2 regions of the Janthinobacterium algoris genome follow, and region 1 is predicted to be linked to the other one. Evidence: predicted binding sites of a transcription regulator. Region 1 holds the regulator's gene; the other holds the start of a gene.
What was found. The regulator NrdR, encoded in region 1, represses ribonucleotide reductase genes. The targets are predictions, from matches to a motif close to CACNANATNTNGTG.
Positions count from the first base shown of each region.

Region 2: the regulator NrdR is predicted to act here: its motif matches at 6,488-6,501, upstream of ACQ4W7_RS20940 (ribonucleoside triphosphate reductase).

Region 1 covers NZ_JBNYXZ010000029.1:33,086-47,493, reverse strand. The annotation lists gene tolB (Tol-Pal system beta propeller repeat protein TolB) at 1-746, opposite strand, end outside; gene tolA (cell envelope integrity protein TolA) at 746-1,768, opposite strand; gene ACQ4W7_RS27950 (ExbD/TolR family protein) at 1,817-2,257, opposite strand; gene tolQ (protein TolQ) at 2,273-2,962, opposite strand; gene ybgC (tol-pal system-associated acyl-CoA thioesterase) at 3,010-3,411, opposite strand; ZMP/ZTP riboswitch at 3,727-3,853, shown strand; gene glyA (serine hydroxymethyltransferase) at 3,965-5,209, shown strand; gene nrdR (transcriptional regulator NrdR) at 5,353-5,817, shown strand; gene pilV (type IV pilus modification protein PilV) at 6,072-6,656, shown strand; gene ACQ4W7_RS27920 (PilW family protein) at 6,662-7,630, shown strand; gene ACQ4W7_RS27915 (pilus assembly PilX family protein) at 7,643-8,287, shown strand; gene ACQ4W7_RS27910 (pilus assembly protein) at 8,284-12,225, shown strand; gene ACQ4W7_RS27905 (type IV pilin protein) at 12,314-12,805, shown strand; gene ACQ4W7_RS27900 (GspH/FimT family pseudopilin) at 12,809-13,378, shown strand; gene ribD (bifunctional diaminohydroxyphosphoribosylaminopyrimidine deaminase/5-amino-6-(5-phosphoribosylamino)uracil reductase RibD) at 13,450-14,408, shown strand, end outside.
Region 2 covers NZ_JBNYXZ010000015.1:44,823-59,230, forward strand. The annotation lists gene aspT (aspartate-alanine antiporter) at 1-1,681, opposite strand, end outside; gene ACQ4W7_RS20910 (hypothetical protein) at 1,834-2,694, opposite strand; gene ACQ4W7_RS20915 (heavy-metal-associated domain-containing protein) at 2,943-3,206, shown strand; gene ubiT (ubiquinone anaerobic biosynthesis accessory factor UbiT) at 3,245-3,772, opposite strand; gene ubiV (ubiquinone anaerobic biosynthesis protein UbiV) at 3,793-4,689, opposite strand; gene ubiU (ubiquinone anaerobic biosynthesis protein UbiU) at 4,815-5,852, opposite strand; gene ACQ4W7_RS20935 (hypothetical protein) at 6,013-6,429, shown strand; gene ACQ4W7_RS20940 (ribonucleoside triphosphate reductase) at 6,548-8,296, shown strand; gene nrdD (anaerobic ribonucleoside-triphosphate reductase) at 8,293-8,493, shown strand; gene ACQ4W7_RS20950 (anaerobic ribonucleoside-triphosphate reductase activating protein) at 8,483-9,190, shown strand; gene ACQ4W7_RS20955 (Pls/PosA family non-ribosomal peptide synthetase) at 9,339-13,394, shown strand; gene ACQ4W7_RS20960 (4'-phosphopantetheinyl transferase family protein) at 13,404-13,931, shown strand; gene ACQ4W7_RS20965 (LysR family transcriptional regulator) at 14,136-14,408, shown strand, end outside.

The DNA of each region.
Region 1 (14,408 bases):
GAACCGTCCGGGCTCCAGCTCGGCGCCGAATTGCTGCCTTTTTCATTCGATACGATGGTGCGCTGGCGCGTCACCAGGTTTTGCACGTAGACGATGGGCTTTTTCTTTTCAAACGAGACATACGCTACCTTGGTGCCGTCCGGCGACCAGGCAGGTGAAATGATCGGCTCGTTCGAGCGCAGGGCGACCTGGATGCCTTCGCCATCGGCGTCGGCCACTTCCAGGCGGTATTCGCGGCCCGATTGCGTGACGTAGGCGATGCGCGTGGCGAAGGCACCCTTGACGCCCGTCAGCTTTTCATAAATGTCGTCGGCGATCTTGTGCGCCAGCAAGCGGTTGAACTGCGGCGCGGCCGCATTGTTCATGCTGGAAATTTGCGCGCCCTTGATGGTGTCGAACAGCTTGTAGCGCACGTCCAGGCGGCCATCGGCCATGCTTTGCACGCTGCCGGCAGCCAGCGCGTCGGCGCCGCGCGACTTCCATTGCTCGTAGCTGACGGGCGCCGTTTCCGATACGGGCGCATCGGCGTCGATCAGCTTGAACACGCCGCTGCGCGCCAGGTCGGCCTTGATGATGCCAGATAACGATTGCGGCGCTGCCGATTCATTGACAAAGCTGGCGACAGCCACCGGGATCTGGTTGCTGCCGATCCCTGTAATCTCCACGCGCAGCTGCGCCTGGGCGCTTGACGCTCCCAGCATCAGGCTGGCACAGAGCACGACATAGCTCATTTTTTTCATGGTCATCATTTAGGCAAATCCTTCATCTCGAATATGAGTTCAATCTCGCGTTCCACGGTGCCGTCTTTTTTCTTCGGCAGTGGCGACGATTTGTTAATGGCGTTTTCCACCGAGCTGTCATACGCCGGCAGGCCGCTACTTTTAATCTTTCGGACCGAAATAATTTCCCCAGTTGGCAGTTGCTCGATCTTGAACACGGCGCGCGGGTTGCCCGGCATGTCCGTGCTACCGCTGTACGCGATATTGCTCTTGATCTTGCTCGTCAGGGCAGCGACATAGCCGCTGTCCTTGCGTGGCGCGGTCGTTTTCGCGGCCGTGCCCGTTGTGCCGGCGCCCGCCGCACCCGTGATGCGGCTCATTTCCTCAGCGCGCGCCTTGTCGGCGGTTTTTTTCTCTTCCGCCGCTTTTTTTGCCTTGGCAGCTTTTTCCGCCGCCGCTTTTTTATCGGACAGTTCTTTTTCGGCTTTTTCTTCCGCCGCTTTCTCTTTGGCTTCCTTAGCTTTTTCCAGCTTGTCGGCCTTTTCTGCCTTTTCTTTCTCCAGCTTGTCAGCCTTGTCTTTTTCTTTCTGCTTCTGTTTTTCCAGTTCGCGCTTTTCTTCCTCGCGTTCCTTCTGTTCCTGCTTGCGGCGCTCTTCGACTGCCGCTTTTTCCTTCTCTTCCTTCAGCTTGGCCTTCTTGCGTTCCAGGGCGATCTCCGCCTCGCGCAAGTCGACCTTCGGCTCGGGCGCGGCCACCGGCGGCGGTGGCGGCGGGGCCGGCTGTTCCACTTGTGGTTTCGGCGCTGGCGCCGGTGTCGGCTCCGGTTCCGTCGCCACGTCGGGCGGTGGCGCGGCCGTCTGCACTTTCAGGTCCCATACTTCCGCTTCGACGGCGACAGGTTCCGTATTTTGCCAGTGTACGCCCACCCACAGGAAAAACAGCAGGCCAAGGTGCATCGCCAACGCCAGGCCCAGCGAGGGCCAGCGGCTGCGTTCGCGCGGCACGCTGTAGGGCTTGCCGAGTACATGGTCGATTTGTTTGGTCTGCAAAGTCTAGTCTATCTAAAAACGGTCAAGTCTGGAAACAGGGTGCTGCGCTTACTTGGTGGCCAGGCCGACGCGGGTAATGCCCATCTTTTTCGCTTCCGAAATGAGCTGGATCACATCGTCGTACTTGCTTTCCTTGTCGCCCGCAATCATCACGGGATAGTCGGGATTGCTCTCGTGCAAGCCGCGCAGCTTGCGCAGCAGCGCGTCGCGGTTCGGTTCCGTTTCCGGCGACAGCTGTTCCTTGCCGATCACGCCGATCGACAGCGAACCATTCGGTTTCAGCACGATCTGAATATAGTCATCGGGCGGTTTGGCCGATCTTTCCGCGTTGGGCAAGTTCACCACGCTGGGATTGTTCGACGATGGCATCACCATGAAAATGATCAGCAGCACCAGCATCACGTCGATATACGGCACGACGTTGATCTCGGATTTGAACTTGCGGCCACGGCCGCCGCGCATGCCGCCGCTATTGAATGAAGAACCCATGGACGCTGCTCCCTCTTAGCGCGACTGGCGCTGCAAGATGTTGGAGAATTCCTCGACGAAGCTCTCGAAGCGGATCGCCAGGCGGTCGATGTCATGCGAAAAACGGTTGTAGGCGACGACGGCGGGTATCGCCGCGAACAGGCCGATGGCGGTGGCGATCAGCGCTTCGGCAATGCCTGGCGCGACGGCGGCCAGGGTAGCTTGCTGCACGTTGGCCAGGCCGCGGAAGGCGTTCATGATGCCCCAGACGGTACCGAGCAGGCCGATGTACGGCGAGACGGAGCCGACGGAAGCGAGGAAGGCCAGGTGCGATTCGAGCACGTCCATTTCACGCTGGAAAGCGGCGCGCATGGCGCGGCGGGCACCGTCGAGCACGGCGCCGACGTCCAGCGCTTCGCGCGAACCGTAGGAAGCCTTGCCCTTGATGAATTCGCCCATGCCGGCGTCAAAAATACGCGCCAGCGCGCCGCTCTGGTCGCGGTTGCCGTTGGCACTTTGATGCAGCGCATGCAGGTTGCCGCCGGCCCAGAAGCTGCGTTCGAATTCGATGGTTTGCTTGCGCGCCTGGCGTACGGCAAACATCTTGCGGAAAATGTAAGTCCAGCTGGTCAGGGAAATCAGCAGCAGCAGGGCCATGATCAGTTGCACGATCAAATGGGCATTGGAGATGAGCGCGAGGAAAGAAAGATCTTGTGTAACGTTCATTGGCTGGCAGTCTGTTGGGTGAATTGTCCGGGGGTGGCGGGTAGGGCTCAGGCGGCGCGCATGCGGGCCGCCACTGCATCAGGCACGGCGCACGGGCGCAATGCCGAGTCGACGCAGCCGATTTTGACGCGGGCCGTGTTCAGCAGGCGCTCGCCGCACCAGGCTTGTTGCAGGAAAACAATGGAGGCGCGCCCCATTTTTTCTATGCTTAATGTTAATCTTACCGTGTCATCGAGCCTGGCTGGCGCATGATAGTCGGCGTTGACGCTTTTGACAACGAACATCGCGTCGTGCTGTTCCAGCAATGCCTGCTGGCCCACGTCGATGGCGCGCAGCCATTCGGTCCGCGCGCGTTCGAAGAATTTCAGGTAATTTGCGTAATAGACGATGCCGCCGGCGTCGGTGTCTTCATAGTAGACACGGACGTTCCAGGTAAAGACTGAAGGCATGTTTATTGCGCCAGTAGTGGGATTGAGCAACATTTTACGCGATTTTTCTTCTTGTGACTGTGGGCGCTTGCTGGATAGCCATGCAAAAGCTGCATATAAAATGCACCGCAGTATAGTAAATCCAGGGTACACAATGGCAAGCTTCGTAACATACGCTTACATGCCGTGGCCAGGTTTAAGTTCAGCTTAAGAGCCGCAGTCTTGCCCCGGGGCGGCTTGTGGCCGTGCCTGGGCTGCTTTGGCGCGCGGCGATTATAGCCGTACGCTTGCATTCCTTGCTCAATTTGGGCACTTAACTTACAATTTGCATTCCATTACGTCTCACGTAACTGGCGAAAAGTCGGAGCGATCCCCACATTGTGGCGGTCGGCAAACCGGCGAAAGGTGGGCACCCACCGGGAAACGTGAGATTTTTCATCAGCCGTTCGCCTGGGTAGCCACTATGGAAAAGCACGAAGAGGCTGCCTATCCAATGTTGTTATTCACTTAACGTCGGCTCCCCTCATTCGATCCAACCTGCCAGTACAAGCACCCTCATACTTGGAGTTTTTACATGTTTGCAAAAGATCATACCCTCGCCAACGTCGATCCTGAATTGTTCGCCGTCATTCAAAAAGAGAACACGCGCCAGCACGACCACATCGAACTGATCGCGTCGGAGAATTACACCTCGCCGGCCGTCATGGAAGCGCAAGGTTCGCAGCTGACCAACAAGTATGCCGAAGGCTATCCAGGCAAGCGCTACTACGGTGGCTGCGAATTCGTCGACATCGCCGAGCAACTGGCCATCGACCGCGTGAAAAAACTGTTTGGCGCCGAATGCGCGAATGTGCAGCCGAACTCCGGCTCGCAGGCAAACCAGGGCGTGTTCTTTGCCATGCTGAAACCAGGCGACCTGATCATGGGTATGTCGCTGGCCGAAGGCGGCCACCTGACCCACGGCATGCCGCTGAACATGTCCGGCAAGTGGTTCGACGTGGTGTCGTATGGCTTGACGGCGGAAGAAGACATCGACTACGAGGCGATGGAACGCCTGGCCCGCGAACGCAAGCCGAAACTGATCATCGCCGGCGCGTCGGCATTTTCGAAAAAGATCGACTTCGAGCGTTTCGGCAAGATCGCCAAGGAAGTGGGCGCCTACTTCATGGTCGACATGGCCCACTACGCGGGCCTGATCGCCGCCGGCCTGTACCCGAACCCGGTGCCGTTCGCCGACTTCGTCACCTCGACCACACATAAATCGTTGCGCGGCCCGCGCGGCGGCATCATCCTGATGAAGGCTGAACACGAAAAAGCCATCAATTCGGCCATCTTCCCTGGCATCCAGGGCGGCCCGCTGATGCACGTGATTGCCGGCAAGGCTGTCGCCTTCAAGGAAGCGCTGAGCCCTGAATTCGTCGAATACCAGAAGCAAGTGATCAAGAACGCTGACGTGCTGGCGAAAACCCTGATCAAGCGTGGCCTGCGCATCGTGTCCGGCGGCACTGAATCGCACGTCATGCTGGTCGACTTGCGCGCCAAGAACCTGACGGGCAAGGAAGCCGAAGCCATCCTTGGTTCCGCGCACATCACCTGCAACAAGAACGGCATCCCGAACGACCCGCAAAAACCCTTCGTCACCTCGGGCATCCGCCTGGGCAGCCCGGCGATGACGACGCGCGGTTTCAAGGAAGCGCAAGCGGAAGAAGTGGGCAACCTGATCGCCGACGTGCTGGACAATCCGCATGACGCCGCCACCATCGAACGCGTGAAAGCGGCCGTGAAAGTGCTGGCTGACGCGCACCCGGTGTACGCATAATTATTTGTCCAGAATGTGTCATACAGAGTAAGATTCTGTCTGACACATTCCAGTCGTGCCCAAGGGCGCCCGGAGTGATTCGGGCGCCCTTTGTACAAGGGCGGCGATTTCCCTCATTATTACTATAAAGTTGTAGCCAGCTCATGAAATGTCCATTTTGCCAGCACGGCGATACCCAGGTTCTCGATACGCGCGTATCGGAGGACGGGGATGCCATTCGGCGCCGCCGCCGCTGCGGCAAATGCGACAAGCGTTTTACCACCTACGAACGCATTGAACTTATCATGCCAGCCGTCGTCAAAAAGAATGGCAGCCGGACGGAGTTCGCTGCGGATAAGTTGCGCGGCAGTTTGATGCTGGCCTTGCGCAAGCGTCCCGTCGCGGCCGCCTCCGTGGATACGGCCATCGCATCCATCCAGGAAAAATTGCTGACCAGCGGCTTGCGCGAAGTCGATTCCGGCTATATCGGCGAACTCGTCATGCAGGAACTCAAGCGTCTGGACAAGATCGCCTACATCCGCTTCGCCTCCGTCTACAAGAATTTCGAAGACCTGGCCGAGTTCCAGGATGCGATTGCCGAAGTGGGGCAGGCGCGCAGCAAACCCTGACGCTCACCTGACGTTCACTTTGTCGAAGATGGGGCCGGTTGTGCGCCCCGTTTTCACCACGCCAGCGCTCGGCTGGCAAGCCGCCTGATCAATCCAGGCGTTTTTTTCTCCTTCACTTTCTCCCTCTCTTCCTTCTTTTCTCGGCGACGTTTGCGCTGCCTCATGCCTGCGTTTCTGCGCGCGCCTATCGTGTAGCTGGGCCGGGCGTCCGCGCGGCTCCAGTCCGGTTTTCATTCTCTCAGCAGGAGAAGCTCATGCATAGCGGCGCGCGTGGTCCCATGGATGGCAGCAGCCTTGTCGAGGTGCTGGTGTCGCTGCTGCTGTTGGCGCTGGGTCTGCTGGGTGCCAGTATCCTGCAACTGAGCGCCCTGCGCGCGCGCCATGAATCGGCGCTGCTGTCGGCGGGCGTGCAACTGGCCGCCGGCATGGCCGAACGCATACGCGCGAACAGCGTGCTCATGCATGGTCCCGATGTAGGCAATTCCTACCTGAACGTGGCCTACGCGGCGGCGGACGGCGCCGACGCTGGCGGCGGCGCTCCCGACTGTTTCGGCGCTGCCGCCTGCAGCGCGGCCGAGCTGGCGCAATTCGATATCGCCGAATGGAAACAGCAACTGCAATCGGTCTTGCCTGGCGCGCGCCTGCGTATCTGCCGCGACGCGCCTGCCTGGGATGCCGCCGCCCAGGGCTTGCCTTGGGCGTGTAGCGGTGGCAAAGGTGCGCCCATCGTCATCAAGCTGGGCTGGCGCGCCCGCTTGCCCGATGGCTCGCCCGCCGTGAATGCGGCAGGCGAGTCGCTGCCCAGGCTGGCATTCCAGCTGGGCGGAGGCGGCGCATGAATGGCATGCCTAACGCATGGCGCCGGTATCGGGGCATGAGCCTGATCGAGTTGCTGGTGGCCCTGACTCTGGGCGCGCTGCTGATGCTGGCGGCCAGTACCATGCTGCTGGCGGCCAGCGGCAGTTATGGCGACCAGTCCGCCAGTGCGCGCCTGGACGACAACGGCCGCTATGCGCTCGACAGCATCGCCCGCGCCGTGCGCCAGACGGCGTATGTGAATTGGGACAGCAGCGCCGCGCCCGTCGCCCATGCCGCGCACGACAGTGCCAATATCGCCGGACTCGACGCGCACAGCCTTGGCAAGAACAGTGAAGGCATCAGCGGCGCGCTGCCCTACGCCTTGCATGGCAGCGACGTGCTGGCCCTGCGCTATTACGGCGCCGGCAAGGAGGCGGGCGGCGACGGTTCCGTGCTTAATTGCGCCGGCTTTGGCGTGGGCGCCGCGCAAACGGAGGCGCAGCGGGGCTGGAGCATTTTCTATGTGGCGCAAGGTGCCGATGGCGAAGGCGAGCTGCGCTGCAAATACCGTGGCGCGAACGGCTGGGGCGCGGACGCCGTCATCCGTGGCGTTGACGGCTTTCAGGTGCTGTATGGGCTTGACACGGATACGCTGCACGATGGCTTGGCGAACCAGTATGTCAATGCCAGCGCGCTCGACGCCTACGATGCGGCGCTGGTGCTGGCGGGGGCGGATGCGGCAGCGCGCCAGCGCGATTTTCACCGGCGCACGCACTGGAAGCGCGTGGTCAGCGTGCGCGTGGCGCTGCTGTTGCATGGCGAGGCGGGCCAGCTGGACAAGATGGCGGAACTGGGGCCGGCGCAATTCGACCTGTTCGGCAAGGCGTATGCCGAGGCGCACGGCGCCGGCGACACGGGCGTACGCGTCGCGCGCGCGTCCTTGCCCGCGGCAACGCGCGCCAGGCTGCGGCAACTGGTGCAGGCGAGCATTATGCTGCGCAACGGGCCGGCCTAGGCGGGCGCCACGATGGCTGGCACGGGCGTCCGCTGTCGCGTAGTTCGTGTACGCCATGGTGGCGCCACCCTCGTGTATGTGCTGTGCTTGCTGGTGATCATCCTGCTGCTGGGTATATCGGCGGCGCAGATGGCCTTGCAGGGCGAAAAGGCGGCACGCGGCGAACGCGACCGGCAAATCGCGTTTCAGGCGGCGGAGGAGGCATTGGTGGATGCGCAGAACGATATCGAAGGCTTGCCCGGCGCGCCGGGACGCAGCAGCCTTTTCGCATCAGGCAGTGCGGCAGGGTTCGCGGACGATTGCGGCGAGGCAGGCGCACTGGGCTTGTGCCTGCCCGCAGCCCCGGATGCGCCGGCGCTCTGGTTGAGCATGGACCTGGATGGCGCCGAAGGGACTAGCCGCGCGGTTCCATACGGCCAGTTTACGGGCGCCGCCATGCAGACGGGGCAGGGTTTCCTGCCGTCGCGCCGGCCCCGCTACCTCATCGAATTGCTGCCGTTTCATCCGCCGGGCGCGCAGGCGGCGGTAGTGGCCGGCGGTCTGGCCACGGAAAGCTATGTATACCGCATCACGGCCATCGGTTTTGGCGCGCAGGAAAGCACGCAAGTCGTGCTGCAAAGCTACTACCGCAAGCAGGCGGCTGGAGCGGGGCCATGAGGGCGTTGTCATCCGCTTTGCCGTCCGCTTTGCCGTCCGCGTTGCTGCGCGCAGGCCGCGTCTGGCGGCTGTTGGTTGGCCTGACTTGCGGTGGCGTCCTGGCGGCCGGCGTCCCTGCGGACGCCGCCTCCACGGTGGCGCTGGCGCGGGCCGACGCGGGCTTGCACGGTGCGCGCGTGCCGCCGAACCTGCTGCTCAACCTGTCCCTTACACATGCGGCCGCCGCCGCCGCACATGGCGGCGACTATGCGCCGCAGCGCGAGTACGCCGGTTACTTTCATACGCGCATGTGCTACAGCTATCCGTATCGCAGCAAGGATGGCGCCATGCTGCCAGACTTGCGCGTAGCGACCGCTTACTTCTCCGTGTTAAAGCCGGCCGATGCGCTGCACGGCTGCGGCGGCGATAGTTTCAGCGGCAACTTTCTCAACTGGGCCAGCGCCAGCATGCTCGACATTGTGCGCTATGCCTTGACGGGCGGCGACCGCGTCATCGACGAAGTGCGCAAGACGGTGCTGCAGCGCGCCTATCTGCCCGACGCCGACGGCCCCATCGATTTCTTTGCCCATCCCACCTTTTTCCCGCGCAAGGTCCTGCATGCCAACGTGGCGGCGGCGACACCGTTTGCGCTGGCACAACTGGCCATCGTTTCCTGCCGCAACCGCCTGCTGTTCGGTGATGCCAGCCTCAGCCAGTCTGCGGGCGGCAGTTGCGACGCGCCAGGCTTTGCTGCCACGTACGGCGTATTCCTTGCGCGCGTACGCGTGTGTGACGCCGATGAAGGGCCGCTGCGCGACGACTTGTGCCTGGCGTATGGCAAGAACTACAAGCCGGTGGGCGCCGTGCAGCGCCATGGCGGCAGGGTGCGCGTGGGCGTGTTTGGCCACTTGAACGGCATGCCCGCCAGCGCCGGCCCCGTGTATGGCGGCGTGCTGCGCGCGCCGCTGGCCCACGTAGGCAGGCAGCGCTGGAGCGCGCCCGATTTTTTGCCGCAAGACAATGCTGACGCCGAGTGGAATCCCGCCACTGGCGTATATATAACCCAAACTGCGGCCCAAGCTGTGAACCAAACTGTGGCCCAAACTGCGGGCCCTGGCGGCGCGGTGACCGCTTACATCAATGGCCTGGGCCGCAGCAATGCGGGGCATCCCGGCGGGTACGCCAGGGCGGCGCCGCTGGCCGAACTGTTGTACGAATCGCTGCGCTACCTGCAGGGACGGCAAGCGAGCGCCGTGGTGCTTCCCGCCACGGCCCCACCTGCCATCGACGACGGCTTGCCTGTCGTGACGCAATGGAGTGACCCGCAGACGGCCAGTTGCCAACGCCACATCGTCGTCAGCCTCGGCGATGCGGGCATGGCGGGCGACCGTTACGTGCCCGGCAATGTCCCGGCGACGCCCGCATCAAACGGCGACCGTGCTCGCGCCGCCGATGGTTTCGTGTCGCCGCCGTTCGATGCGATGGCTTGGACGCATGCGGTGGGCAGTCTGGAAAGCGCCGGCGCACAGGGCAATCCCGCGCCACGTCCCGAACTGGCCGCACTGGAACTGCTGGCCGACGCAATGGGCGGCGCCAGCTACCATGCGGCGGGCCTGGCCTACTGGTCGCATGTGCAGGCGCTGCGTCCTGGCGCCAAGAACGACGGCGTTGCAAAGGTCGAGCACTATGCGGGCGACTTGCGCCAGGGCGACCCGGCCAGCGTGCCCGCCGCCACCCCTTTATTGTTGGGGGCCAAATATGGCGGCTTTCTCGATACAAACGGCGATGCCAACCCCTACAAGAGCGCGGCGGGCAGTGCGGTAGACGAGTGGAGCCTCGATGGGCGCTGGCCTAGCCATTACCTGCCCGGCAGCGATCCGGCCGCCCTGATCGCGGGATTGCGCGCAGCTTTCGTGGTCGCCGACAAGGGCAGCTTGCCGGTGACGCTGGCGGGGCCGGCGCTGATGGCGCTGGCCAGCGGCGCGGAAGAGGCATACTGGTTTCAGACGCAGATGCGCCTGGCCGATGGCAGCATGACCTTGTCGCGCACCGCGTTTGCCGTGGGAGCCGATGGGACACTACTTCCCGGCAAGCCATGGTGGCGCGCCGGCGGCCGTGATAAACCCGTGCCGGATGGCACGCCCGCGTCCTTGCGTCCCGTCTATACGCTCGACGCCAAGGGCAGCCTGATGCCGCTGGCCTGGAACCGCCTCGACGCGGCGCAGCGGGGCGCATTCGACGGCGGCGATGGCCGGGGCGAGGCGCGCCTGGCGTATCTGCTGGGCAAGCGCACGCACGAGGCGGGCCAGCCAGGCGGCTTCCTGCGGCGCCGCGCGGGAAGCCTGGGAGCGGCGCCGCATGGTAATTTGCTGTACGTGGGCGCGCCGGGGCTGGGCATGCCGGGCGCCGACCATGGCTTGCACCGCAAGGTGTTGCTGCAACGGCGCAGAATGCTGTACCTGGGCGCCAACGACGGCTTGCTGCATGCGTTCGATGCGCGCACGGGCAGCGAATTGTTTGCCTATCTGCCGCAAGCGTTGCTGCACGCCGCGGCAGCCACTGCGAGCACTCACTACAGCCCCGGCCCGCTGCTCGACGGCGCGGCGGCCACGGCAGAAGTGCTGACGCTGGGGCGCTGGAAGACGGTGCTGGTGTCGGCCATGGGTGGTGGGGCGCAAGGCGTGTTTGCGCTTGACATCACCGACCCGGCCCGCTTCGCGCAAGACGGGGCGTTGTGGGAATTTACGGATCGTGACGATAAGCTCATGGGCAATGTGCGTGCGCCACCCGCTTTTGCCCGCATCAATATGGGCGGCAAGGAGGGCGCTGTGGCCTACCGCGATTTCGCCATCGTCGCCAGCGGCTACAACAACCATGTTGATGACGGCAAGGACACGATGGCGCCCGCATCGGCGGCCGCCATCTTCTTGCTGGCGCTGGACAAGGCGCCCGGTACGCCCTGGTTGTTAGGGAGTAATTACTTCCGCCTCAAGGTGCCCGTGGTCAGCGGTGGCGATGGCGGCCATGGCGCTGATGCGGGTGGCGATGCGGACGCCATACACCACGCGCTGGGCCCGCCCGCCGTGGTGCCGGGCGGCGACGGTGCGCTGGCGTATATGTATGCGGGCGATTTGCAGGGCAATATCTGGCGTCTTGACATGGTTGGCGGACCGCCGTGGAAAGAGGGCCAGGGGCGCAAGCTTGTCTTTGTTGCGCGCGATGCGCTGGGCCGGCGCCAGCCCGTGACGCAGCAACTGACAGTGGCTTACGCGCCCGGCGGCGGCTATGTGCTGCTGTTCGGCACGGGCAAACTGCTCGAAGCGGCCGATACCTGGCCCGCCGCCTTTCTGTCGCAGTCGTTTTATGCCGTGCACGACGATTTGCGCGATGCGTCCCCTACGCGCAGCCGGGCCGGCCTGGAGCGGCGCAGCCTGGGCGAGGCGGTGGGTGGCGTGCGCGTCGATGGTGCCGAACTGCGCTATACGGGCAGCGACGCCAGGCACGGCTGGTACCTCGATTTTCTCAATCCCGCGCAGACGGGCGAACGCAGTGTCAGCAGTCCCGTACTGGCCGCCGGCAAGGTGCTGTTCAACACTGTCCTGCCGGGGCGCGATCCTTGTGCCAAGCCCGCCACGCGCCTGTACGTGCTCGATGTGCTGAGCGGCTTCGCCGCTGATGGTAGTGGTGTCGTGCAGGCGGGCGAGCAGACGGGGCGCTTGTTCGATGGCCTGGCGCGGGCACCGCCGCTGGCGCTGGAACTGAACAGCACGGTGGGCGCCGTCACGGCCGCAGGGCGTGCCGAGGGGCGCAAGGAACTGGCCGTGCTGCAACCGGGCTTGCCCGGTGCGGCCAGCGGGGCGGGACTCAAGGCCGTCAGCGCACCGCTGCCAGCGCGGCGCCTCAGTTGGCGCGAAGTGGCGAACTGGCGCGAATTGCACGAGGCGGCCAAGAAGAAATAGGCGCCGGCATGGTTGGCATGTCGACAGTGAATGACGCACGGGCCGGCGCATCGCATCGGCTGGCGCTTTTTGGAGAAGGGGGCGTCGCATGGGTGCGCTGGCGAGGCGGAACTGGTCCGCTGCAAACGGTGGCGGCCTCCGCGGCTTCAGCCTGATCGAACTGTTGGCTGCGCTGGCGATCATGAGCCTGCTGCTGGCGCTGGCCGTGCCTGCATATCACGGTCATGTCGTACGCGCCAAGCGCGTGCAGGGGCAGGCGGCCCTGCTGCGGCTGATGCAGCAGCAGGAGCGCTATTATTCGCAAAACAATCACTATCTCGCATTTTCCTCGGCCTCGCCGGCGCCGCCATTTCCGTGGTGGTCCGGCGACGGGCCGGCTGCCAGCGCGGCCGGCAGCGCGTATGAAATCGAGGCGCTGGCCTGTCCCGGCATGCTGATCGGGCAATGCGTGTTGTTGCGGGCCATGCCGGGCACGTCCAAGGTCGATACACAGTTCCAGGATGCCGATTGCGGCGTCCTCTCCTTGAGCAGCATGGGCCAGCGCGGCAGCAGCGGCCCCGCCAGCCATTGCTGGCCCTAGGCCATGGCGACGCACAAGCATCTACCTCGGGCGGGGCATACCCTGCTCGAATTGCTGGCAGTGCTGACGATGGCCGCGCTGTTGGCCGCCGCCGCCATGCCCGGCTTGCAGCAGGTGCTGGCGCGCCAGCAGGTGCGCGCGGCGGCCACGGACTTGTTTTCGGCCATCGAATTGACGCGGGCGCAGGCGATGGCGCGCGGACAGCGCGTGCTGCTGATGCCGGCCGGGCCCGGCGGCACGGACTGGGGCACGGGCTGGTTGGTCTTTATCGACCGCAATGCCAACCTGGCGTTCGACGACGGCGACGAATTGTTGTTCCGTCAGGGGCCGCTGCCGGCGGGCGTCACGGCCCAGTTCGCGTTTTCATCGGCCACGGCGCCGTTTTATATCGCCTACAATGGCGCAGGACGCAGTTGCAGCGCGAGCAATAGCTTGGCGGCGCGCTGGGGTACCTTGTCCCTGACTTTGGGAAAGCAGGTGCGCCATATTAAAATCAATATGCTGGGCAGGGTGCGCGTGTGCGACCCACAGCAGCAAGCGAGCAATTGCAGCGGCGTGGCCGACAGTTCCTAAGCCGACTTATTATCATTCACTATCATTCATTATCAAAGAAGCCCGTGGAAATACTCAACGATATCGATGGCATGCGCCTGGCGCTGGAATGGGCGGCGCGCGGTTTGTACACGACCTCGCCCAATCCCCGCATCGGCTGCGTGATCGTCAAGGATGGTCAGGTGATCGGCGCCGGCGTGACGCAGGCGGCCGGGCAGGATCATGCAGAGGTGCAAGCGCTGGCGAATGCGGCGGCGCGCGGCAACGACGTGCGCGGCGCCACGGCTTACGTTACCCTGGAACCGTGCAACCACCATGGCCGCACGCCACCCTGTTCCGATGCGCTCGTGCGCGCGGGGCTGGGACGCGTCGTGGCCGCCATGACGGACCCGAATCCGCTGGTGGCGGGGCAGGGGCTGGCCAAGCTGCAAGCGGCCGGCATCGCCGTCACCACCGGCGTGCTGGCGGACGAAGCGCATGAAATGAATATCGGCTTCTTTTCGCGCATGCAGCGCGGCAAGCCATGGGTGCGCCTGAAAACGGCAGCCAGCCTGGACGGCATGACCGCCTTGCACAATGGCCAGAGCCAGTGGATCACGGGGCCGCAAGCGCGTGCCGACGGCCATGCTTGGCGCGCGCGCGCCTGTGCCATCCTGACAGGCATCGGCACGGTCAAGGCCGACGACCCGCAATTGAACGTGCGCGCCGTCGAGACGCCGCGTCAGCCGCGCCGCATCGTCATCGACAGCCGGCTCGACATCAGCCTCGATGCACGCATCTTGCAGGGAGGCGGCACGTGGATCGTGGCGGCCGTTGCCAACCCGGAAAAGGAAGCGCAGCTGCGCGCCCTGGGTGCGGAAGTCATCTTGCTGCCGAACGCGGCCGGCAAGGTCGACCTGGCCGCGCTGATGCTGGAACTGGGGCGTCGGCAATGCAATGAAGTCCATGTCGAGGCCGGCTCCAAGCTGAACGGTTCGCTGATCCGCGAAGGCTGCGTCGACGAGCTGCTGGTCTACTTGGCACCCACCTTGCTGGGCGATGCGCAAGGCAT
Region 2 (14,408 bases), on a different contig from region 1:
GTGTCGAGTTGCCGGCCGCGTTCTGCACGGCCGACAGGGCCGGCGTGCTGCACTGCTGGCCGGCGATGGCACCCAGCAACACGGGCGCTTCCAGCTTGAGGAAAAAGTGACCTACCAGCAAGGAAAGCGAGGCGGGAATGACGGCGATCAAGACCCCCATCAGCGGCAGCGACAGCCCGTACTGGCGGATCAGATCGATCGCCTGCGGTCCGGAGGCCAGGCCCACGCAGGCGATGAAGGTGGCCAGGCCGATATCTTTCATCATGTCGAGCGCGCTGGGATGAATACCCGGCATGCCCGGCTTTCTCGCCTGGTACCAGCCGAACACCAGGCCCGTCAGCAAGGCGCCTCCGCCCGTGCCCAGCGAAAAGGGAATGCCGCCCAGCTTGGCGGTAAAGCCGCCGATATACACACCGAGCACGATGCCGATGCTGGCGTAGACGATGTTGCTGCGCGCACCCGAGGGCACGCGCTTGCCGATGGCGGCCAGCGCCGTGTTCAGATCGCGCCCTTCCGTCGTGCCATACAGGCGCAGCACGTCGTCGCGCTGCAAGGCCAGATCCGGCAGGGGCGGCATGCTGTGCTCGCCACGGACGACGGCCGCCACATGCACGCCGGAAGGCAAGGCCAACTGGCGCAGGGGCTGGCCAACGAGGCCCGCCTGCTGCAGCACCACTTCGACGGCCGAAACGGCCATGTTCAAGCCTGTCGTGTCAGCAAATTCCTCGCCCAGGATAGCTTCAGCCGCCACCAACGCGGGCCGGTGGCCGATCACCAGCACTTCGTCGTTGTTGCGCAGGCGCAGTGCGGGTTCCATAGGCAATACCTTGCCATGCCGGCGCACGCGCGTGATACTGGCGCGGCCCGCAAAAATATGCTGCAAGGCATCGAGACGACGTCCCGCGCCACGGCTGATACGGTAAGCGCGGCCCACCATTTCCGGCGTCGCCTGCACCCCGTCGCCATCGGTCTGCGCGCCGCCCATCTTTTCCCACAATTTATCGGCTTCCTCGCGCAGGTTGACACGCAACAACAGCGGAAAAATCTGGCTGGTGACGATGACAATGGCGATCAGGCCGAAGATGTAGGTGATGGAATACGCGGTGACCACGTTGGCCTGCAGCTCGGCGATGCGGGCGGCCGGCAAGGCCAGCTTGGAAATGGCGTCCGTGGCCGTGCCGACGACGGCAGATTCCGTCGCCGCGCCCGCCATCATGCCGGCCGCCGTGCCCTGGTCAAGACCGAGGAAACGCGTGGCCAGCAGCACCAGTGCCAGCACCACCACCACTTCGATCAGGCACAACAGGCCCAGGCGCAAGCCCTTGGCGTTGAGGTTGGCAAAAAATTGGGGACCGCCCGCATAGCCGAGGGCAAAAATGAACAGCATGAAGAAGACATTCTTGACGCTCGCGTCCAGGGTGATGCCCAGCTGGCCGATCAGCAGCGCGGCGATCAGGGTGCCGCACACGCCACCGAGCTGGATGGGGCCGAAGCGTATCTGCCCTATCGCATAGCCGAGCGCCAGCGCCAGGAACAGGGCCAATTCTGGCACTTGGTGCAATACTGACGTGATCGAATCGAGCATGGACGAACCTTCGAAAAGATAACGGATGGTTACAAGGATGGCTGGCCGCAGCTGGCTGTTGAACGCGCGCACAGTGTCCTGCACGACAGCTGCCATGGCGCCTTGTGCGGGTAAAATCTTGCAAAGTAGAATTATGTTCGGCGAAAACTTTATAAGTGTCAACAGGTGTTCTGTTGAACTCGCCTTGCGTTTCATCAAACATCCTGCGCACGATTGAAGAGGTGGTTTGACACCGATCAATAAAACCACTAGTAATGATGTGGACGATACCAAAGTGCCTTGCGCGCCAGCGGCGTCTCCTCCGGCAAGTCAGGATTGGCCAGCTCCAGCACGTACCGATGGGACAGCTTCAGGCCATCTGCGAGACGGCCAAAATAGTGCTGAAACAGCTGCGCGAAACTGCCATCGGCGAGCATGCTTTCCAGTCCGATTTCAATGTGGCGTGCCAGTTCCGGCCGGTGCCTGCCGACAAAAAAATACAGCGCGGCCGGGTAGCGGATGACCAGGTGGGCATCGAGCGCCAGCGGCAATTGCGCATGGCTGGCCAGTTCGCTTTGCGCCTCGATCACGGAACGGGGAAAGTAATCGATGCGCCCTGCCGCCAGTTGTTGGAACAGGCCTTCGTAGGTGCTCGAGGTATCGAGGCGCAAGCCATTCGCTTGCAGGATGGCGGAGTCGGGCCAGTCGCGCATCTGGCCGGCAGACAGCCGCGCCAGGGCGGCTATGCTGCGTACGGCGCGCAGCAACTGCGGCTGGCGCGCCTGGATCAGGGCCACGCGCCAACCGATCAGCCCACGGTCGATGGGGATGCGCACCGGCAGCAATTGCGTTTCGCGCACACGGCTCGTCATGGCCCACACGACATCGACGCTGCCCGACGCCGTGGCGATTTCCTGCATGGCGCGCGTCTGCACCATGCGCAGTGCGGAACGGCGCAAGGCATACGCCCGGCCCGAACGCGCCAGCGCCAGTTGTAGCAAAGCCGTCACGTAGCCTTGCTGCGGATCATTGAGTGCCTGGTGGCGCGGATACACGAGCGGCAACGGCGTGCCGGCGGCCGCGCCGAATGGCCACAGGCCGGCAAGCATAAGCAGAGGGCGGCGTTGCATGGCCCCTCCTTTCCAGCGCTTTCATCAGCGTTCTTATCAGAATGACAGTATCGCGCAGCATGCCACACTTGTCGACTGGAATAAGGAAACTGTGTATAAAACAACAGCAGTTCCAGGCTATCTTGGAGAGAGGGAATTAATCCAGATCAATAAAACCGCAAATAGAAAATAAATCTTGCGTGCTGCTCTGGACGGCATGCGCGCCCCTCGCCTACGCTGTTTTTTTATTTGAAAAACAAGAGGAACCCATGCAAACAGCGCGCTTGAATATTATCGGTATGGATCACGAAGGCTGCGCCGACAGGTTGACGGGCGCGCTCGAAGCCGTCTCGGGCGTGGCCACCGTATGCGTCTCGCTGGCGCGCCACGGCGCCACGGTGCAATTTGACGAACGGCTGGCTACGCAAGAGCGCCTGCTGGCGGCCGTTAACGACGCCGGTTTCATGGGCGAGTCCTCCGATGAAGAACAACTGCCGTCCTGCAGCGGCGCCTGCGGCCACTGCCGCCACTGAACGCTTGCTCCAGCCCTTCTCCGCTCCCCCTGCTCCGCTCAGCCTTCCCGCGCGCCCCGGTCGCGCAGATGCGCCAGCACGCGGCGCGGTCCCAGCGCCTGTAAATCGAACGGCGGCAGTTCGATGGCGTCGAGCGTATTCTTGAACAGCAGCCCCAGCTCCGTATCGCCTTCCAGACTCAAACGACGGCTGAAGAACAGCGTGTCAGGATCTTCCTGGCGCCGCGCCAGCAGCATCAAGTCATGCACGCTGGCGGCGATGCACAGGTCCGGCACGTCCACATAGCGCTCGGCCACGAACACCGTGCCCTGCCACTCGAAATCGAAGGCGATGCCCGCATCGAGCAAGCGCAGGCGCAGGCTGCGCCCCTCCAGGCTGCGCCGCACATCGTCGGGCAATTGCGGCGCCAGCAGGCGGTTCAAGCCTTGCACGAACAGCCAGGAGGCGGGATACGGCGGCAGCTTGGACAGCAATTCGGCCAGCGGTTCGGGCAATCGGTACGACATGGCGGCCTTGCTCATGGCGGGCTTGGCCGGGACGGGCAATCTGTCCAGTTGATCTTGCATAGTGCTTCCTTTCGATGGGTTCAATGAGCGGCGTGCTGTTCCATGCCGGGCTGGCCGTGCCAGTAGCCGTCACAGGCACCGGCCGGCTGGCAAGCCGCCAGCTGGGCCTGAGCGCCAACGCCGCTAACCTGGCCGCGGCGGGCGCGGTCGAAGATGGCGATGACTTGCTCCGTATGCATGGCCTGCGGACTGATGCGCGCCGCCGCCACGCCCATGTCGCGCATGGCGTCGAGTTCGCGCACCAGGTTGTAGACCAGGGCCGACTGCGTCTGCGTGCCATTCAGTACCAGGAACGGCACTTCGTCGCGCGTGCGCAGCAGCAGGCCGTCCGGTTCTTCCAGGCAACTGTAGCCGCAGTCGTCCTTCGGCAGGTTGCGGTTGCGCGCCGTGAAGCAGCGCGCGGAAAACGCCAGTGGCATGCGGCCATAGGCGAACACTTCCGTCTCCAGCCCTTCCGGTTTCTGGCGCTGCATCTCGGCCAGCGCCGCCTGTCCCATTTCCAGCGGCATCACCCAGCGCCGCGCACCCAGGCGCACCAGCAGTTGCAGGCTGGGGCCATTGAACAGGTTCAAATGGGGGCCGGCGACAAAGGGCGCGCCCTTTTCCATGCAGTGCACGGCGCCCATGTCATTGGCCTCGACCGTATAGCGGCCATTGCCCGTGATGCGGCGCAGGGTCGCCAGTTCGGCGCCCGCCTCGATCAGCGCCTGCGTCGACAGCACCACTTCCTTGCCGGCAGCGGCCAGCATGTCGGCGATATCGAGCCAGTCGGCCAGGCGCAGTTCATGCCGGCGCGAGCAGACGGTTTCGCCCAGATACACGATATCGACGGCGGTGCCGGCGATCTGCTGGTAAAACTCGAAGACGGTGGCGCGCGGCCAGTAGTACAGCAAAGGACCCAACGATAGTTTTAGCATGCCTTTTCCAGTATGTTTAAGTGACAAAACCGTAGCGAGCGGCTCGCGGCGAGGCCGAGAAGCGCAGCCGTGCTCAAGCACGGTGAGCATCGCAGGCCGCGCCCCGGGACGCGCAGTAGGTTTTGCTATTTCCAGGAGCGATGGTAGGCGCCGAGTGTGTGCTGCTGGCCCTCGGCCAGCTTGTCCATGGCCGCCATCCAGCCCGGCTTGACGGCGTAGCGCGGTTTGCCTTCGCGGCAGGCATCGATCGCTTCGCGCCACACGCGCGTGACCTGCGCCACGTAGGCGGGACTGCGCTGGCGGCCTTCGATTTTCACGGCACGCACGCCCATGGCGATCAGTTGCGGCAGCAGCGCCAAGGTATTCAGGCTGGCCGGCTCCTCGATAGCGTAATACTCTTCGTCATTGACTTCGAAACGCCCCTTGCACAGGGTGGGATAGCTGGCGTTTTCACCGGGCGCGTAGCGGTCGATCAGCACGCCGTTCAGGCGCGACTCCAGACCGTTCGGCGTTTCCAGCCAGCGCACGGCCTTGGCCGGCGAGCACACGCCGTGCGTATTCGGCGCCTCGCCCGTCGCATACGACGACAGCGCGCACCGCCCTTCTACCATCACGCACAGGCTGCCGAAGCCGAACACTTCAATCTCCACCTCCGTCTTGCTGATCAGTTGCTCCACCTGCGCCATCGACAGCACGCGCGGCAGCACGGCGCGGGCGATGCCGAAGTGCTCGTGATAGAAGTTGATCGCTTCATAATTCGTGGCCGAGCCCTGCACGGACAGGTGCAGGCGCAGCTGCGGCTGGTGCTGCGCCGCGTAGGCCATCAGGCCCGGATCGGCAACGATCATGGCGTCGATGCCCGCCGCGGCGGCACGGTCGATGGCGCTGCGCCACACGGCCCAGTTGTGCGGCTGCGGATAGGTATTCAGCGCCAGCAGCACCTTGCGTCCGTATTGGTGGGCATAGCGCACGCCCTCGGCGATAGCCTTCTCGTCAAAATTGAGGCCGGCGAAATTGCGCGCATTGGTGGCGTCTCGAAAGCCCAGGTAAACGGTATCGGCGCCATTGTCGACGGCCGCTTTCAGGGCAGGCAGGCTGCCGGCGGGGCAGACCAGTTCCAGCGGTCCGGCCACGCGGGTGGCGGTAGTTGATTCAAGCATCATGATATTCACAGTCCTGTATCGGCTCAGGCTGCAGACTATAGCCCCGCCCATATGCCCAGTCGTTGACGCAGGTGAAGGAATGCATGCATGGCTGGCGCACCTTCAACTTGCTTGACCTGGCTGTAAAATGCCTGTCTTTCCTCCTGTTTAAATGCCCACCATGACCCGCAAACCGCTGCTGATTTTCCTTCTGACCCTGTTCCTCACCGCGCTGCAAGTGCAGTGGGCCGGCCCGACCGATGGCGATAACGCAGGGACCATCTCCATGCTGTCGCCGGAAGTGCTGGGCGCCTATCCGGGCGTACTGCTGCTGTTCCTGCTGGCCGTGTTCGCGCGCCGCCAATTGCCGCTGCTGCGTCAGGCCGCCATCTGCACGGGCCTGCTGGCCATCTACTGGCTGCTGGCGAACTACGCCACCTTCGATGCGCGCGTGGCCAGCTGGAGCACCTATTCGCCGCTGGAAATCTGGACCCACGTACTGCCCGCCTCCGTCGCCAGCATCGCCGCCTGTGGCGCCGCGTTCTTTTGCGCGAGCTGGCTGATCCTGCGCGAAACGCGCTGGAATAAAACCGGCTGAGGTGTATTTTTCACCTGGATCAAGGATACGCGAATCGCTTGCACGCCCCCTTTGACGGCACTACATTTAGTAGATAACCTTCATAAAAACACCGCATGTTGTGTTTATTGGAGGTTTCATGACGACGAATGCAGTTCCCCCCACACGCGGCCAGGTCGATGTTGCCGCGTCCATCAATGAATACCTGGAACGGCGCGACTGGCGCGTCAACGCCAACGCCAACCAGGGGTATTCCCTGGGTGGCCTGATCCTCAATGTGTCGGGCAAGGTCATCGCCAATTACTGGCTGGACCAGGTGTATCCGCCGGAAGTGGGCGCGGCACACCGCGAAGCGGCGCTGCACATCCACGACCTCGACATGCTGGCCGGCTATTGCGCCGGCTGGTCGCTGCGTACCCTGCTGCATGAAGGCTTGAATGGCGTGCCGGGCAAGATCGAATCGGGCCCGCCGAAACACATGTCGAGCGCCATCGGCCAGATCGTCAATTTCCTCGGCACCCTGCAAAACGAGTGGGCCGGCGCGCAGGCGTTCAGCTCCTTCGACACCTACATGGCACCCTACATCCGCAAGGACAGCCTGCGCTACGAAGACGTGCGCCAGTACATGCAGGAGCTGATCTTCAACCTCAACGTGCCATCGCGCTGGGGCACGCAGACGCCGTTCACCAACCTCACTTTTGACTGGGTCTGCCCGGACGACCTGCGCGAGCAGATTCCCGTCATCGCCGGCCAGGAGATGGACTTCAGCTATGGCGAGCTGCAGGCGGAGATGGACATGATCAACCGCGCATATATCGAGATCATGATGGCGGGCGACGCCAAGGGCCGCGTCTTCACCTTCCCCATCCCCACCTACAATATCACCGAGGATTTCGACTGGCATAGCGAAAATGCGGAACGCCTGTTCGAGATGACGGCCCGCTACGGCCTGCCCTACTTCCAGAATTTCATCAATTCGGAACTCAAGCCGAACATGATCCGCTCCATGTGCTGCCGCTTGCAACTGGACTTGCGCGAACTGCTGAAACGAGGCAATGGCCTGTTCGGTTCCGCCGAGCAGACGGGCTCCCTGGGCGTGGTCACCATCAACTGCGCGCGCCTGGGCCACCTGTGGCGCGGCGACGAAGCGGCACTGCTGGCCGACCTGGACCGCCTGCTGGAACTGGGGAAAGTCAGTCTGGAAATCAAGCGCCGCACCATCGAAGAACTGATGCAGCAAGGCTTGTTCCCTTACACGAAACGCTACCTGGGCACCCTGCGCAATCACTTTTCCACCCTGGGGGTGAACGGCATCAACGAAATGATCCGCAATTTCAGCGGCGACGCTTACGACATCACGTCCGCCGAAGGCCATGCGCTGGCGATACGCCTGCTCGACCACGTGCGCGCCCGCATGGTGGCATTCCAGGAAGAGACGGGCCACATGTACAACCTGGAAGCGACACCGGCCGAGGGCACCACGTACCGCTTCGCCCGCGAAGACCGCAAGCGCTATCCGGCCATCCTGCAAGCCGGCACGGTCGATAACCCGTATTACACGAACTCGTCGCAGCTGCCCGTGGGCCACACGGACGACCCGTTCGAGGCACTGGAATTGCAAGATGCGCTGCAGCGCAAGTACACGGGCGGCACGGTACTGCACCTGTACATGACGGAAGCACTGTCGGACGCCAACGCCTGCCGCGAACTGGTGAAACGCGCGTTGAGCCGCTTCTCGCTGCCCTACATCACCGTCACGCCCACGTTTTCCATCTGCCCGCGCCACGGCTACCTGGCCGGAAAACACGAATTCTGCCCCACCTGCGACGCGGAACTGATCGCCCGCAAGCAAGCCCACCCTGCTCCATCACTTGAGGAAACACCATGAACGCACGTCCCGACGTTACTCCCGCCATCACCCTGCTCGACACCGAACGCCAGCGCTGCGAAATCTGGACCCGCGTGATGGGCTATCACCGCCCTGTCGCCTCGTTCAACATCGGCAAGCAGGGCGAATTCCATGAACGCCAGTATTTTACGGAAGCGAGCGCCCGGCTTGGCCAGCCCGCCTGCCATGGCGGCTGATTTGAAAGTGGGCGGCCTGACGCCCTTTTCCGCCACCGACTATCCGGGCAAGCTGGCGGCCGTGGTGTTCGTGCAGGGCTGCCCCTGGCGTTGCGGCTATTGCCACAATCCGCACTTGCAGGCGCGCACGCCGGAAGGCGCCATGCCCTGGCAGGACGTCTTGACCTGGCTGCGCCGCCGCTTGGGCCTGGTCGACGCCGTCGTCTTCAGCGGCGGCGAAGCCTGCATGGACCCGGCACTGGCGCGCGCCATGCGCGATGTCAAGGCGCTGGGTTTCGGCATCGGCCTGCATACGGCTTGCATCTATCCTCAGCGCCTGCAGGAAGTGCTGCCCCTGGTCGATTGGGTCGGCTTCGACATCAAGGCGCCGTTTGCCGACTATCGTCTTGTGACCCGCGTGGCCGGCAGCGGCGAACCCGCGCGCGCCTGCCTGGACGCTATCCTCGCCAGCGGCGTCGCTTACGAATGCCGCACCACCACCCACCCGGACTTGCTGCCGGACGAACAGTTGCTGGCCCTGGCCACCACCCTGGCCGCGAAGGGCGTCGATAACTACGTGCTGCAGCAGTTCCGCGCCGAAGGCTGCGCGGATGCGGCGCTGGTCGGCCACCCCCTGCATGGTTATCCGGCGGCGAGCACTGTGGCGCAAATCGGCGCCATGTTTCCGCGTTTTACATTCCGTAATCATGGCAGTTGAACCTGCAGCCACATAATTGCTGAAAACCCCGCGAAATTCCCCGTTCTGCAACGCTGAAATATCTTGCGTGCTGTACTGTATCAACTGTGCTGTGCACCATGCGCAGCCCGTCAGATTCCTCACACCGCACTACAGATAAGCGTCATCCATGAACGATTTCACCGCAGTCAGCCCAGGCATCCCTTCCACCCACGCCGACATCCTGTACGGCCCGCCGCGACCGGATCTGCTACGCGAGGAAGTGCTGGCCGACCTGCTGGAGGCAACGGCCCGCCGCTGCCCGCAGCAGATCGCGCTGATCGATGGCGAGCGCCGCATCACGTATGCCGAACTCGATGCGCAGGCGGGCCTGGCCGCGTCGCGCCTGGTGGCGGCCGGCGTCAAGCCCGGCGACATCGTGGGCCTGTGGCTGCCGCGCGGCGCTCCTCTATTGCTGATGCAGGCGGCGATTGCCAAGGCGGGCGCCGCCTGGCTGCCCGTCGATGAAGACACGCCCGTGGAACGCCTGCAAGTATGCCTCGATGACGCCAATGGCGCTGGCGTCGTCAGCTGCGCGCAGTTCGCGCCGCGCCTGTTTGATGCCGGCGTCAAGCGCCCCGTTTGGACGGCGGAAGGCTTGCTGGCCCCCGCCGCGCAGGGCGAACACCTGCCCGCGCGCGGTGCCGTGCTGCCCGAACACCCGGCCTATGTGATCTACACATCGGGTTCCACGGGCAAACCCAAGGGCATCCTGATCAATCAGCGCAGCATTTGCCACTTCCTGCGCAGCGAAAACGCCGTGCTGGAAGTCACGCAAGACGACACCGTCTATCAGGGCTTTTCCGTCGCCTTCGACATGTCGTTCGAGGAAATCTGGATCGCCTACCTGGTGGGCGCCACCCTGTGGCTGGGACCCAAGGATATCTCGGGCGACCCGGAAGCGTTGCCGCGCGCGCTGGCAGCCAATCACGTCACCGTACTGCACGCAGTGCCGACATTGCTGGCCCTGTTCGCCGAGGAAGTGCCCAGCCTGCGCCTGATCAACCTGGGCGGCGAGATGTGCCCGGAATCCCTGGTCGAACGCTGGTCGCGCCCGGGCCGCGCCATGTTCAACACCTATGGCCCCACGGAAGCGACCGTGTCGTGCAGCCTGGCGCGCCTGCGGCCCGGTGAACCCGTCACCATCGGCACGCCGCTGCCCAACTATGGCTTGCTGGTGTTGCAGGTGGCCGAGCCAAGTGAAAACCGTCCCCTGGCCCTGTTGGCGCGCGGCGAAACGGGTGAGCTATGCATCATCGGCCCCGGCCTGGCCGAGGGTTACCTGGGCCGGCCCGACCTGACGGTGGAAAAATTCCTGCCCAACCCGTGGGCGACAAGCGAAGATGATGCGCGCCTGTACCGCACGGGCGACCTGGCGCGCATCGACGCCGACGGCCAGGTACTGTGCCTGGGCCGCGCCGACGACCAGGTGAAAATTCGCGGCTTCCGCGTGGAACTGGGCGAAATCGAAGCCGTGCTGGCGCAGCAGGCGGGCGTGGGCACGGTGGCCGTATTGTTGCGCAAGGATGACGGCATCGACCAGCTGGTGGCGTATATTGTCGGTAGCGACGAGGCGAGCGACGACGCCCTGGCCGCGAAAACCTTGCGCGCAGCCTTGAACCTGCACTTGCCGCCGTATATGGTGCCTGGCCGCTTCGAGCTGCTGCCGCTGATGCCGCGCCTGACCTCGGGAAAAATCGACAGGAAGGCCTTGAAAGCCATGCCATTGTCCGCGCCACCGGCCGGCGAGGTGGGCGAATCGGACGTGCCGGAAACGCCGGCCGAAGCGGCCCTGTTCGCGGCGCTGGCGACCCTGTTCCCCGGCCAGGCGATTTTGCGCCAGCTCGATTTTTTCAGCGACCTCGGTGGCCACTCCTTCCTGGCCGCGCGCCTGGCGTCCACCCTGCGCGCCGATCCGGCCTACGCCCATATGACGGTGCGCGACATTTATCACAATCGCCAGATCGGCAAGATCGCCGCCGTGCTGAACGAAGTGCCCGCGCTGGCCACGCCGGAGGCGGAGTGGACGCCGCCATCGGCCCTGAAGCGCTGGATCTGCGGCGCCGCCCAGGCGGCTGCCGTGCCGGGCCTCGTCACCCTGCGCATGGCGCAGTGGATGGCGCCCTTCTTCACCTATCATTTCTTCACGGGCGACACGGGCGACACCGTGCCGCGCGCCATCGCCGCCTCCATCGGCGTGTTCCTGCTGGCGACTTTGGCCGAATTTGCCATTGCGATTGCCGGCAAGTGGCTGATTGCCGGGCGTTTGAAGCCGGGCAGCTATCCGCTGTGGGGTGTCACCTATTACCGCTGGTGGCTGGCCGACCGCCTGGTCGAATCGGCGCCCGCCTACCTGCTCAGTGGCTCGTCCCTGAATAGCTGGTGGCTGCGCGCGCTGGGCGCGAAAGTGGGTAAGGAAGTGGTCATCGGCTCGATGACCCTGCGCGCGCCCGACCTGCTGTCCATCGGCGACAACGTCAGCGTGGGCAATGCCGTCAACTTTGAAAACGCCCGCGTGGAACGCGGCCGCTTGCTGCTGGGCCAGATCAGCATCGGCGACGATGCCTGCATCAGCTCTTACGCTATCCTGGAAGGCAATACCAAGGTGGACGCCTTCGGCCACCTGGAAGGCCAGTCGGCGCTGGCCGACGGCGTGGCCGTGCCGGCGGGCCGGGTCTGGACCGGCTCGCCCGCGCGCGACATCGGCCCCTACGATCCCGCCCGCCAGCCACCGCGCCCCGCCGTCTCGCGCTTGCGCCTGACGGGCGAAACCCTGTTCTTCTGCTTCGGCATGGTCTTGATCGCCGTGCTGTTCTTCATGCCCGTCTTCCCCAGCTTCGTGCTGATCGACTGGTTCGACGAGCGCGAAATGATGCCGTGGCTGCAGGGCCGCGACGTGACGACCCAACTGGCCCGCTACTTCCTGCTGGCCTTCCCCGCCAGCGCCGTGCTGATCGTGCTGACCGCCCTGCTGTCGGCCGCCATCCGCTGGGGCGCACTGCCCCGTTTGAAGCCGGGCAGCTCGCCCGTGCACAGCAATATCTATTGCGCCAAGTGGCTGGTCAGCCATATCCAGGAATCGAGCCTGAACGTCCTGCATGGCATTTACGCTACCGTGTACGCGCCCTACTGGTACCGCCTGCTGGGCGCCAAGGTGGGCAAGGGCGCCGAGATTTCCACGGCGCTGGGCGTAGTGCCCGACATGCTGACCCTGGGCGACGACACCTTCATCGCCGATGCAGTCATGCTGGGCGACGAGCAGATCGACGGCGGCTGGATGACCATGCGCCCTACCGTCATCTCGCACCGCAGCTTTGTCGGCAACGGCAGCTATATCCCGGATGGCACCGTGCTGCCCGAGCATGTGCTGATCGGCGTGCACACGCATGCGCCGCGCAATGAACAGATGCACAGCGGCGATACCTGGCTGGGCTCTCCGCCCATGCATCTGCCCGCGCGCGAGCAGGTCAGCGGCTTTGCCGAGCACCTGACCTTCAAGCCGTCCTTGCTGCGCCGCCTGGGCCGCAGCCTGATCGAAGCGTTCCGCATCGTCGCGCCGCACGCGGTGGTGATCGCCGTCGGCTACACCCTGGTGCTGGACGTGATGCCGATTGCGGGGGCGGGGCGCTGGGGCGAAGTGGTGAGCGACCTGGCCATCGCCGGCCTGGCTTACGGCATCGGCAATTTCCTCGTCGTCGTGCTGTTCAAGTGGCTGCTGCTGGGACGCTACCGCAAGCACGCGGCGCCCATGTGGACGCCGTTCGTGTGGATTTCGGAAGGCGTGACCAACCTGTACGAAGGCATCGCCGTGCCCAACTTCATGCGCTACCTGCGCGGCACGCCGTGGCTGCCGCTGGCCTTCCGCCTCTTCGGCTGCAAGATCGGCCGCGGCGTCTACATGGACACGACCGACATCACGGAATTCGACTGCGTGCACATCGGCGACTATAGCGAACTGAATGCCCTGACCTGCCCGCAGACGCATTTGTTCGAAGACCGCGTGATGAAGATCGACCACGTGGAGATCGGCCAGCGCGTCTACATGGGCCCGCGCAGCTCCGTGCTGTACAGCGCCAAGGTGGGCGACAATGCGCGCCTGGGACCGTTGACCCTGGTGATGAAGGGCGAACACATCCCCGCCGGCAGCAACTGGGCCGGCTGCCCGGCGGCGCCGCTGCGCAACTGATCGCATCTGATGACTCGTACGGTTTTCTGGTCGGGGGATGGCTTGCTGGTGATCGGTATTGTGCCGCCGCCGTCCCGCATGGAAGCGCGCGTGCGCCTGCGCCAGGCCGTGCGCGAGGCGGCGGCGCAATGGCTGAAGCTGGACATCAAGGCGATCTCGGTGGAATCAACGCCGGGCGCCCCTCCTCGTTTGCTGCTGGCAGGACGCGCGGCGGGCCTATCGTTCAGCCACGACGAGGGACTGTCGCTGGCCGCCATCGGCCTGCATGGCGCCGTCGGCATCGACGTGATGCGGGTGCAGGACATTCCCGACTGGTTCATTCTGGCGCGCGACTACTTGGGGCCGCAGGTGGTGCAGGAACTGGCCGCCTGCCCTGCCGCCCTGCGCCCGGCAGCGCTGGCACAGGCGTGGACGGCGCGCGAAGCGGCGCTCAAGTGCGCGGGCTTGCCGCTGGCGGAGTGGGACGGGGCAACGCCGGCTTGCCGCTTGCATGCCTTGACCTTGCCTGCGCCGCATGTGGCGACCCTGGCATATTAATCTTCCTTGCCTTTGCCGCTACGGCTACCGCCGATCTGGACGAAAATCAGTTTTACGATAATACTGACGAGTAATCCCAGCACCCCGATCAATTCCAGCATGGTCTTTCCTTTGCAGTGACAGCAGACCAGGCCACTGTAGCCTGAACACCGGGGCAAGGCTAATATCAAATCAGGCATTCACCGATCTCGAAAAGGCATACGATTGATTTCCATCAGACAGTTCCGCTACTTTGTCGAAGTCGTCGATGCAGGCAGCTACTCGCGCGCAGCGGAAAAATTGTACATCGCACAGTCAGCCCTGAGCCGTCAGATCAAGGAGCTGGAAACCGAAGTACAAGCCTTGCTGCTGACGCGCGACGCGCGCCATATCGAACTGACGCCGGCGGGACAGGTATTTTATGAGCGGGCCAGGCGCATCCTCGAAGACATCGACGAAACCGTGCGCCAGACGCGCCATGTAGGGCAAGGGGCGCAA